Regions from separate parts of the Mesorhizobium sp. WSM4898 genome, predicted to be linked through region 2. Evidence: riboswitches for the same ligand, from Rfam matches in the RefSeq annotation. Region 2 holds a riboswitch; the other holds the start of a gene.

Region 1 (5,712 bases), on a different contig from region 2:
CTTGAGATAAGTCGCATCGATCCAAAGATACGGCCAATCACCCTCGATCGGCCGTTCGAGGAAGGCTTTCACCTTGCCGTCGATCTCTTCGCACAGCCGCGACACCTGGCTCTTGGAGATGCCGCTCATGCCCATTGCCTTAACCAGGTCGTCGACCGAGCGGGTCGAGATGCCTTGCACGTAGGCCTCCTGGATGACGGCCGTCAGCGCCTTCTCAGCCATGCGGCGAGGCTCCAGGAAGCTGGGGAAGTAGGAGCCCTTCCTCAGCTTGGGGATGCGCAGCTCGACCGTTCCGGTCTCGGGTCTCCCAGTCCCTGTCGCGGTAGCCATTGCGCTGGGTGGTCCGCAGCGGGGTCTTCTCGCCATAGCCGGCGCCCGTGGCGGCACCTACTTCCAGCTCCATCAGCCGCTCGGCGGCAAAGCCGATCATCTCGCGCAGCAGATCCGCATCGGGGGTCTTCTCCACGAGCGCGCGCAGGTTCATCATGTCGTCGGTCATCGGTGGTTCCTTCCGAAATGGGTTGGCGTCAACAACCAAACCCTACCGGAAAGCGCCGATGACCACCGACAGGCCGCTCGCTCGCTACAGCGCTACTAACGGCGCGCTCGCGAGCGGCTTCATAACCCTCACCTACACCACCTGATGGGACACGACCTTGGCTATCCCCCAAATGGTCGCGAGGGGTTCAACCGAGTGAAGCCAACCCCATTCGCAACCATTCATCACCAACACGCATCGTCGCGATGTTATGAAGGGCGCAGGTAGGAAGGGCGCAAATGCACTACCTGAGCGATCCAGCAGTTGCATAGGAATCGCTTCGATTGGTATCGCCGCTGCCTCGTTAGTACGGTAGGTGGCTAAATTGCTGTGCGTTGCCAAGTTTCGCGCGATGGCCTAGCTACGAGTGGTAGAAAACGATGAAGTACAATCAGCTCGAAGCATTCTACCAGGTCATGCTGACCGGCAGCATTTCACAGGCTGCGAAGAACCTGGGCCGTACGCAGCCTGCTGTCAGCATGACGATAGGCGGTCTCGAAGACCTATTGGCCGTCAAACTATTCGACCGGCATGCCGGTCGAATAACGCCGAGAGCTGAAGCGAAGGTCTTGTTCGAACAAATAAACCCCGTGATGCAGCAGCTTCGCGAAATTCGCGGTCGGTTCAACCGACTGGACGCGTTTCCAGTGCCGCGGATTTCCATCATAGCGTCCAGTAACCTGGCGACTCACCTTGTGCCTCACGCGATCACAAAACTCGCGGCGAGTGGACAGGAATTCAGGGTCATGAACGGCTCGTCTGACTCCATTGTGCTGGAGATGGAGAACCAGAGACATGACATCGCGATAACCGATCTGGGCATCAGAGAGATTCCGTTGGGATCCCCTCTTTTCGATTCCGAGGTCTTTCATGTTCCGGTCTGCGCAATTTACCCTAAGGGGCTTGTCGCGAATCGAGGTTCAAGCCTTTCTCTGCAGGATTTGGCCGGACTTGAGATCTGCTCTCTGTACGAGGAAAACCTAGCGGCACAGGCTGTGAGGGCGAAGCTCGGTTCGCCGAGGGTAGAGTTCGGAAGCTTTTTTCCGATGGCCTGCTACGCGGTCCTTGGTGGCAGCGTCGCGATTGCCGATGCTATCACGTGCAGCACGCTTCTAGCTCTGACTCGCAACACCCTGCCCGCGGAATGCCGGGCGCTCGAAGGTATCGAGCCCTCGCCATACTACCTGATGCGGACGCGGTACCGGCCATGGTCCCACATGGCGGATCAGAGCTACGAGGCCCTGCGCGTGGAGCTCAGCAAGCACCAGACCTTTGAAGCCACGGCTTCTGACGCTTAGGTTGTCGAGGTGCGGGAGGAATTTGGTCTCGCCATAAGAATTGCTTATGCGGGTATCAAGATTTCGATTTTGCTCTTATGATCAGCAACGCGCATGTTCAGGTCTCCCTTGCTAGAGGAACCTCCAATGCGCGTCACCAACATCCGTGCCTATCATATCCCCACGGGCGGCGTGCGCCCGGTTCTGGTTGAGGTAGAGACCGACGAGGGCATCACCGGATGGGGTGAGGCGGCGGTCGCTTATGGTCTAGGCGCTCGGGCAGCCGTTGGCATGATATCGGACTACGCTCACCGGGTGATTGGCGCCGATCCGCGTTACCCACGGCACGTCTATCACCATCTCTACGACAATTCATTCTGGACCAAGGGCGGCGGCGCGATCTCGTTTGCAGCTATCAGTGCGATCGACCAGGCCCTGTGGGATATCAAGGGCAAGGCTGCCGGGATGCCAGTCTACGAATTCTTCGGTGGTTCCTTCGAGCCGAAGGCTCAGGTCTATGCCAACGGGTGGAACTACCACTGCAACGATGCCGTCGAATGGGCCAAGGCTGCTGAGCGGCCTTTGAAGGACGGTTACAGGATTTTGAAAAGTTATCCTCTGGCTACGCAGCAACCTGGCCGGACGCTGACACATGTTCAGCGCCGTATGCTGTCGCCAGAGGAGTTCACACGCGCCGTCGATCGCATTCGCAACCTGAAGGAAGTCGTGGGTGATCAAGCGGAGTTGATGATCGACCTGTCCGGTGGCCTCAGCAATGACCAGCTGCTGCGCATCCTCGATCTCTGTGAAGAATTGAAGGTCATGTGGGTCGAGGAGCCCCTTGATGCGTTCAATCTGGCTGGTCTCAAGAACCTTGCCGGGCGTTTCCGCTTTCCGATTGCCGCCGGCGAGCGCGTCTACACACGCAATGGATTCCGCAACCTTTTGGACACCGGTGCGATCGATGTGGTGATGCCGGATGTCGGCAACTGCGGCGGCGTCTTCGAACTCGTTCAGATCGCAGCCATGGCCGAGGCCTACAACGCGCGTGTATCGCCTCACAACTGCGCGTCTACGCTTTGCACTGCGGCTTCGCTCCAGGTCTGGGCGGCGTGCGCCAATTCGATGCCGCTCGAGATCTATCCGTATCTTCCCCAGTCGGACGGGTATGTGCAGGTTCTTGCTAATGCTCCAGAGGATCGCATCAAGGACGGTTATCTCGAAGTCCTGTCAGAACCGGGTCTTGGCGCCACGGTCGAGGCAAAGCGGTTGGAACCCTACAGGCTGTTCGACTATCGCTCGAGCAACTAGGCGATGTCGCATAGGCAGGAGCTGGAGAACCCGACGACCAATTAGCTGACTAACATGCGTTCAAAAATGGCGGCATGGGAGAGATCGACCTATCGCTTGAGCGATAGGCGACGCCGACGGAGCAACCCCCCAGGAAACTCTCAGGCAAAGGTGACCATGCCGTTGAACGATCTGGAGAGAGGCGCGGAAGGCGCCCACCGAAGGGGAACGCCGAACGGGCCACGCCTGCGCGGTTAAGCTCTCAGGTATAGCGACAGATTGGGGAAGAGCCGCGGGATCGAACCCGCACCCATCCTATCGCGGAGAGCGCAATGCCCCATATAGCTGTCATCGGTGCCGGTATCACCGGCGTCACCACTGCCTATGCCCTGTTGGAACGTAGCTACTCGGTTACCGTCATCGAGCGGCAACGCTATGCGGCCATGGAGACCTCGTTCGCCAATGGAGGTCAGCTCTCCGCAAGCAATGCCGAGGTCTGGAACCACTGGTCGACCATGCTCAAGGGCATCAAGTGGATGATGCGCCGTGACGCGCCCCTGCTCATGAATCCGGCGCCCACGTGGCACAAATATTCATGGCTGGCCGAATTCGTTTCCAACATAGCGAACTACCGTCAGAACACCGTCAAGACCACACAGCTGGCGATCGAGGCACGCAAGCACCTGTTTGCCATCGCCGAACGCGAGAAGATCGACTTCAACCACGTCTGTCGCGGCATTTTGCACGTCTACTGGGACAAATCGAGTTTTCAGCACGCGCTCAAGGTGAATTCCATGCTCGTCGAGGGGGGCCTTGACCGCCGACCCGTAACGGCATCGGAAATCAAGTCGATCGAACCGGCGCTGCACGGCAGCTTCCATGCAGGTTTCTACACCCCTTCGGATTCAACGGGCGACATCCACAAGTTCACCTCCGGCCTCGCCAAGGCCTGCGAGCGGCGAGGAGCGAATTTCGTCTTCGATGCCACAGTCGAAAGCATTGTGCGCGATGGGAAGTTCCGTATCGGTTACACTCGCAATGGTCTGGACGGCCCGTCGGAGGAAATTGACGTTGATGGCATCGTCGTCTGCGCCGGACTTGCCAGTCGCCATTTCGCGAAGATCCTTGGCGACCGCGTCAACGTATATCCAGTGAAGGGCTATTCGATCACGGTGGATCTTGAGGACGACGGCAGCCAGGGGGCCGCACCTTGGGTCAGTCTTCTCGACGATCGAGCCAAGATCGTCACCAGCCGTCTCGGGCCAGACCGCTTCCGCGTAGCGGGAACGGCCGAGTTCAACGGCGCAAACCGCGATATCCGCAATGATCGTGTCGCCCCGCTGGTGGAGTGGATGCGTACGCTTTTTCCAGCGGTTGACACTCACAAGGTCGTGCCTTGGGCGGGCTTGAGGCCGATGATGCCAAACATGATGCCGAGGATCGGGAAGGGACGTCAGCCGGGAGTGTTCTACAACACCGGCCATGGTCATCTGGGCTGGACGCTTTCGGCCGTGACCGCCCAGATGGTTGCCGAAAGCGTCTCTGCTCAGTTCAACGCCGGTGCCGCTGCGGCTTGATCCAAGGGGCCTCCGTCATGGACGCAATGAGCCGATTTGAAACTAGCGTGGCCCTTTACGGCCTTAGAGTGGCCCGGGAGCTCCATGACTTTGTGGCCGAGGAGGCCGCGCCTGGCACCGGCATCGACGCCGAACAATTCTGGACCGGTTTTTCGGCCATCGTGCATGAGCTGGCGCCGAAGAACCGGGCGCTGCTCGCCAAGCGCGACGCCATGCAGGAGAAGCTCGACGGCTGGTACCGCGCCAACGGCGCACCGATCGACAAGGAGGGCTACAAGGGCTTCCTGAAGGAGATCGGCTATTTGGTGTCGGAAGGGCCGGCCTTCAGCGTCTCGACCGACCATGTCGACCCCGAGATCGCCATCGTCGCCGGGCCGCAGCTGGTCGTGCCGGTGATGAACGCGCGCTATGCGCTCAACGCCGCCAATGCCCGCTGGGGCTCGCTCTATGACGCGCTTTACGGCACCGACGCCATTCCCGAGACGGGCGGCGCCGAGAAGGGCAAAGGTTTTAACCCCACGCGCGGCGCCAAGGTGATCGCCTGGGCCAGGGATTTCCTCGACCAGTCGGTGCCGCTGACCACCGGCAAATGGGCCGGCATCAACGGGCTCTCGGTGGCGAACGGCGCGCTGAAGGTGGGCGAGGGCGCCGGCGCCACCACGCTCGCCGATCCAAAACAGTTCGTCGGCTATCGCGGCGACGCCGCCACGCCGGAGGCCGTGCTTTTAGTGAAGAACGGCCTGCACATCGAGATCGTCATCGACCGCGCCAACCAGATCGGCAAGACCGATCCGGCCGGCATCGCCGATGTCATCCTCGAAGCCGCTCTGACCACCATCCAGGACTGCGAGGATTCGGTCGCCGCCGTGGATGCCGAGGACAAGGTCGTCGTCTACCGCAACTGGCTCGGTCTGATGAAGGGCGATCTGGCGGAAGAGATTACCAAGGGCGGCAAGACCTTTGTCCGCAGGCTCAACCCGGATCGCCGCTACACGGCGCCGAATGGCGGGCAGCTGCTGCTGCCCGGCCG
Region 2 (5,712 bases):
CCCGTCGCGCGATCCGATGATCCGCAATGTCGTAGTCTCCAAGGGCGCGGACGCTGCGGACGACTGGATCGTCGAGAACGCCAAACTCAACGATGTCGTGGTGACGGCCGATATCCCGCTTGCCGCGCGCACGGTGGCGCTCGGCGCGCATGTGCTGGGACCCACGGGCCGTCCCCTCACGCCCGAGACCATCGGCATGGCGGTGGCGATGCGGGATTTGAAGCAGCATCTGCGCGAGACCGGCGAAAGCCGCGGCTTGAACGCCGCCTTCACGGCGAAGGACAGGTCAAACTTTCTCGGCGAGCTCGACCGCATCTTGCGGCGGGCGCTCAAATCCGCCACACCCGGCTGACCCGAAGCCCTTTGAGAACCGGCCATGGGCGACGACATATCCCTCAACACGCCGATCCACCGGCACGTGCAGTTCGCTTTGGCTGCGCCCATCGGCATTGTCGCGCTGCTTCTCGCCCTGATGCTGGGGGCGCCGCTGCCCTACTCCATCGGCGCCAACCTCTTCTTCGCCGCTTACACTCTTCTGGTGCTGGTCGCGATGCCGAGGCTCACCGTCCGTTACCTGAGCAAGAACGCGCGTGCCACGGACCTGCCGGTGCTGCTGATTTTTGCGGTCACGCTCCTGGTCGTCGGCCTCGCCATCGGCTCGCTGTTTCAACTCATCAACCAAAAGGCTGCCGCGCATCCGCTGGAGGTTCTGTTCGCGATGCTGTCGATCCCGCTTGGCTGGTTCACAATCCATGCCATGGCGGCGCTGCATTATGCGCATGTCTACTGGATGGACGGCGACGAGATCGACGAGAAAACCAGGAAGAAGAATCCGGTCGGCGGCCTCGATTTTCCCGGCGGCAAACGCCCGGAAGGCTGGGATTTCCTGTATTTCGCGACCGTCATCGGCATGACTGCGCAAACCGCCGACACTGGGATCACGACCTCGCGCATGCGCCAGGTCGTGCTCGTCCATTCGATCCTGAGCTTTTTCTTCAACACGGTGATCGTCGCCGCCGCGGTCAATCTCGCGGTCAGCCTGGGCAGTCCATAATAAATCCGTGATCGGATGAAACAACGCTTGGGCCGGAGACGTATTGGGAGGAGAACAAGGCTCTGAGAGGCCGCAGACGAGCGAGCCGGGAGGACACCAAGATATGGAGACCGTCGCCAGAAGCGAACCCTCCGCCGAGGTGGAAGCATCCGCGCCGAAGGACCCGACGCTGATTTACCGGCAATCGCGCTGGACGCGCCTGACCCATTGGCTCTGGGCGTTCTCGCTGTTCTTCATGCTGCTTTCGGGCCTGCAGATCTTCAACGCGCGCCCGCAACTCTACATCGGCAAGGAATCGGGCTTCCAATACAACAATACGATCCTCGAGATCGGCGCCGAAAACACAGACGGCGGACCGCGCGGCTTTACCAAAATCTTCGGGCATCGCTTCGACACCACCGGCGTGCTCGGCTGGTCCGGCCCTCCCGGACAGGAAACGCCGCGCGCCTTTCCGTCCTGGGCGACGATCCCGTCCTACTACGACCTCGGCACGGCCCGCGTCGTGCATTTCTTCTTCGCCTGGGTGCTGAGCGCAACCCTGCTCATTTGGCTGGTCGCGAGCCTGATCAACGGCCATATCCGCCGCGATCTTGCCCCTCGCCTGGATGACTTGCGCAAGCTGCCGCGCGACATCCTCGACCATGCGAGGCTGAAATTCCACCATGCCCGCGAGTACAACACGCTGCAGAAAATGGCCTATGGCGGCGTGCTCTTCGTGCTGTTGCCGCTGATGATCATCACCGGGCTTGCGATGTCGCCGAGCATGAACTCGGTGCTTCCCTGGCTCAATGAAATCCTGGGCGGTCGGCAGACGGCTCGCACCATCCACTTCATTGTCATGGTGTTGCTCGTGCTCTTCTTCGTCGTCCATATGCTGATGATCGTGGCTGCCGGTCCGATCAACGAGCTGCGCTCGATCATCACCGGCTGGTATCGCACCGACCCGCCCGCAAAGCACGACCAGGCAACCGAGAGGAGCGCCTGACATGGCAAAATTCCAGATTAGCCGCCGGAAGTTCTTGACCTCCGCCAGCCTCGGTCTGTCAGGCATCGCGCTGTCCGGCTGCGATGGCTTCGACAGCGGTCTGGGCGTCGGCAGCGGGCTGCGCAGCTTCCTCGAAAACGCCAACGGGCTGACATACCGCGCGCAGCGCCTGCTTGCCGGCCGGGACGCGCTGGCACCGGAATTCAGCGAGGCCGACATCCGCCAGCCGCAGCGGCCGAACGGCGTCACCGCGCCTGACGACGACACCTATAAGGGTCTTCTCGCCAACAATTTCGCCGACTGGCGCCTGGAGGTGACCGGCCTCGTCGAAAAACCGCTGTCGCTCACCCGCGAGCAGTTGCAGAACATGCCGAGCCGCACCCAGATCACCCGCCACGACTGCGTTGAAGGCTGGAGCTGCATCGCCAAATGGACCGGCACGCGGCTCTCGCTGGTGCTCGATCAGGCCATCGTCAAGCCGCAGGCGAGCTACGTCATGTTCCATTGCCTCGACACGATCGACCAAAGCCTGTCTGGCGACATCAAATATTACGGCAGCATCGACCTGATCGATGCCCGCCATCCGCAAACGATCCTGGCCTACGGCTTGAACGGCAAGCCGCTGCCGGTCGAGAACGGCGCGCCGCTGCGGGTGCGGGTCGAGCGCCAGCTCGGCTACAAGATGCCGAAATATCTCTACAAGATCGAGCTGGTCGACGGCTTCGCCAATGTCGGCGGCGGTCGCGGCGGCTATTGGGAAGACAATGGCTACGACTGGTATGCCGGTATTTGATGGCGCTTCGCCTGCAGGCCGAGCACGATCTTGCGTCAGCCGAGTTCAACGCGATTGAGAAAAGACTCACGGCGACAATCGGCCATTCCAACATCATCCTTTGCAAGACGATGGCCTCGGGCGACTAGGCCGCCTTGCTGGGCCGCCGTTCAGACCAGATCGGGTGTTGTCATCGGCGTCGGCTGCCGAGAGATATGTCGCTGGGAGGTGACAAGCTGTCGCCGACGGGCTATGGATGGCGCGTCGAGGGCTCAGGTGACTGAGTCCTACCTGTTTGCGGGAGAGAACAGCGCAAGCTGTCGCCGAAGGGGAAATCGCCCGAAATCTCTCAGGCAAAAGAACCGTGGACGGGAAAGACAACTCTGGAAAGTCGGGAATCTTCCCGCGCCGAAGGTGTAAGCGCTGCCGACAGAGTTACGGGGCGCGAGTCTCTCAGGCTTCAGACAGAGGGGCACGGACTAGACCGCTAATGGCGGTCGATTGCGTGCGACTCTGGAGAAGACATGACCGGCGAAGACACCAAACATCTACCCCTCGAGGATTTGCATAGCGCCGCGGGCGCGCGTTTCGGCGCTTTTGCCGGCTGGTCGATGCCGCTGACCTATCCGGCCGGCGTGATGAAGGAGCACCTCCACACGCGCGAGCATGCCGGCCTGTTCGACATCTCGCATATGAAGCTGTTCGAGGTCGGCGGCCCGGGCGTCGCCGCCCTACTCAACCGCGCCTGCCCGCTCGACGCCGGCGCGATGGAAATTGCCCAATCCAAATATACCTTCTTCCTGAACGAGGCCGCCGGCGTCATCGACGACTTGATCGTCACGCGTCTTGACGATGGCCGATTCATGGTGGTGGCCAACGCCGGCAATGCGGCCGAGGATGAAAGGCATCTGCGTGCGTTGGCCGCGGATTTCGATGCCAAGGTCGAGCCGCTCGACCGCGTCTTCCTGGCGATCCAGGGCCCGGATGCCTGGGCGGCCCTTTCGCGAGCCGGTATCGAAACGGGCTCGCTGCTGTTCATGCATGGTGTCGAGCCCCGGCAACACTGGTTCATGAGCCGCTCCGGCTATACCGGCGAGGATGGATTCGAGATCGGGCTGCCGGAAGCGGATGCCCGCGATCTCGTCGGCAACCTGCTGCAGGACGAGCGCGTGCAATGGATCGGCCTTGCCGCCCGCGACAGCCTGCGGCTTGAGGCAGGGCTCTGCCTGCATGGCCAGGATCTGACACCCGAGACCGATCCGGCGAGCGCCACTTTGATGTGGGCGATCCCTAAGGAGCTCCGCGCTTCCGGTCACTTCATCGGCGCCGACGCGCTGCGCTCGATCCTCGAGCGTGGGCCGTCTCAGAAGCGCGTTGGCCTAAAACCCGATGGTCGTCAGCCGGTGCGCGCCGGCGCCGCGCTTGTCGATGCCGACGGCAATGCGGCCGGCCACGTGACTTCGGGCGGCTTCGGCCCGTCGACGGGCCACCCGGTCGCCATGGGCTATGTCGACAATGCGCTGGCCAAGCCCGGCATCAGACTATTCGCCGACGTCCGCGGGACCAGCATCCCGATCGATGTCACTTCGCTGCCCTTCACGCCACATCGCTACCGCAAAGGATGATATTCCGATGGCAAATACCTATTTCACCGAGGATCATGAATGGCTGCGCGTCGAAGGCGGCGTCGCCACCGTCGGCATCACCGACTATGCGCAGGAGCAGCTCGGCGATCTCGTCTTCGTCGAACTGCCGGAAATCGGCCGCAAGCTCGCCAAGGGCGACACTGCCGTAGTCGTCGAATCCGTCAAGGCGGCCTCTGACGTCTACGCGCCGGTCGACGGCGAGATCACCGAAGCCAACACAGCACTGTCGTCGGACCCTTCATTGGTCAATTCGGCGGCGACCGGCGATGGCTGGCTCTGGAAGATGAAGCTTTCCAACGCAAGCCAACTCGACAGCCTCATGGACGAGGCCGCCTACAAAGCCCATGTCGGCTGATACCAGGATCTTGGAAATGACCGCAGCACCCATTCCTTTCTCGGCCCGTCACATCGGCCCCAGTGTCAACGATGTCAGGGCCATGCTTGCCACCATCGGCGTTCCGTCCGTCGAAACGCTGATCAGCCAGGCCGTGCCGAGATCGATCCGCCTCGACCTGCCGCTCAACCTGCCCACTCCGGCCAGCGAGGCCGAAGCACTGGCCGAATTGTCGGCGATGATGGCGAAGAACACGGTGCTGAAGAGCTTCATCGGCGCCGGTTATCACGGCGTCCATGTGCCGCCGGTCATCCAGCGCAACATGTTCGAGAACCCGGCCTGGTACACGGCCTACACGCCTTACCAAGCCGAGATCAGTCAGGGCCGGCTGGAGATGCTGTTCAATTTCCAGACCCTGGTTGCCGAGCTGACGGGCCTGCCGGTGGCGTCGGCATCGCTGCTCGACGAGGCCACCGCCGTTGCCGAAGCGGTCGGCATCGCACTGCGCCATCACCGCGACAAGCGCACCAAGGTGGCGCTTGCCGGCACGCCGCATCCGCAGACGCTCGATGTCGTGCGCACCCGCGCCGAACCGCTCGGCACCGAGGTCGACGGCGAGACCATCGACGACAACACCGCCGCCCTGCTCGTCTCCTGGCCGGACACTTTCGGCGTCTATGGCGATCACAAGGCGGCGATCGAGAAGGCCCGCGCCGCTGGCGCTCTGGTCGTCTTCATCGCCGACCCGCTCGCGCTTACGTTGACGGATGCGCCGGCCAAGCTCGGTGCCGACATCGCCGTCGGTCCGATGCAGCGCTTCGGCGTGCCGATGGGCTTTGGCGGCCCGCACGCAGCCTATTGCGCCGTCTCCGACAAGCTCACACGTCTGATGCCCGGCCGCCTCGTCGGCCAGTCGACCGA

The links. Region 2 has a riboswitch for glycine ahead of gcvT (glycine cleavage system aminomethyltransferase GcvT). Riboswitches for the same ligand answer to the same signal wherever they lie in the genome.
Region 1: another riboswitch for glycine. It lies ahead of P9228_RS21705 (D-amino acid dehydrogenase); the one in region 2 lies ahead of gcvT (glycine cleavage system aminomethyltransferase GcvT).

The regions. Positions count from the first base shown of each region.
Region 1 covers NZ_JARTVQ010000005.1:430-6,141, reverse strand. Annotated here, with positions in the region: partial or broken gene P9228_RS21720 (IS256 family transposase) at 1-499, opposite strand, end outside; gene P9228_RS21715 (LysR family transcriptional regulator) at 919-1,836, shown strand; gene P9228_RS21710 (mandelate racemase/muconate lactonizing enzyme family protein) at 1,963-3,126, shown strand; glycine riboswitch at 3,288-3,393, shown strand; gene P9228_RS21705 (D-amino acid dehydrogenase) at 3,438-4,682, shown strand; partial or broken gene P9228_RS21700 (malate synthase G) at 4,700-5,712, shown strand, end outside.
Region 2 covers NZ_JARTVQ010000003.1:45,319-51,030, reverse strand. Annotated here, with positions in the region: gene P9228_RS14905 (YaiI/YqxD family protein) at 1-352, shown strand, start outside; gene P9228_RS14900 (DUF1345 domain-containing protein) at 377-1,054, shown strand; gene P9228_RS14895 (cytochrome b/b6 domain-containing protein) at 1,158-2,039, shown strand; gene P9228_RS14890 (molybdopterin-binding protein) at 2,041-2,832, shown strand; glycine riboswitch at 3,100-3,186, shown strand; gene gcvT (glycine cleavage system aminomethyltransferase GcvT) at 3,336-4,436, shown strand; gene gcvH (glycine cleavage system protein GcvH) at 4,444-4,812, shown strand; gene gcvP (aminomethyl-transferring glycine dehydrogenase) at 4,829-5,712, shown strand, end outside.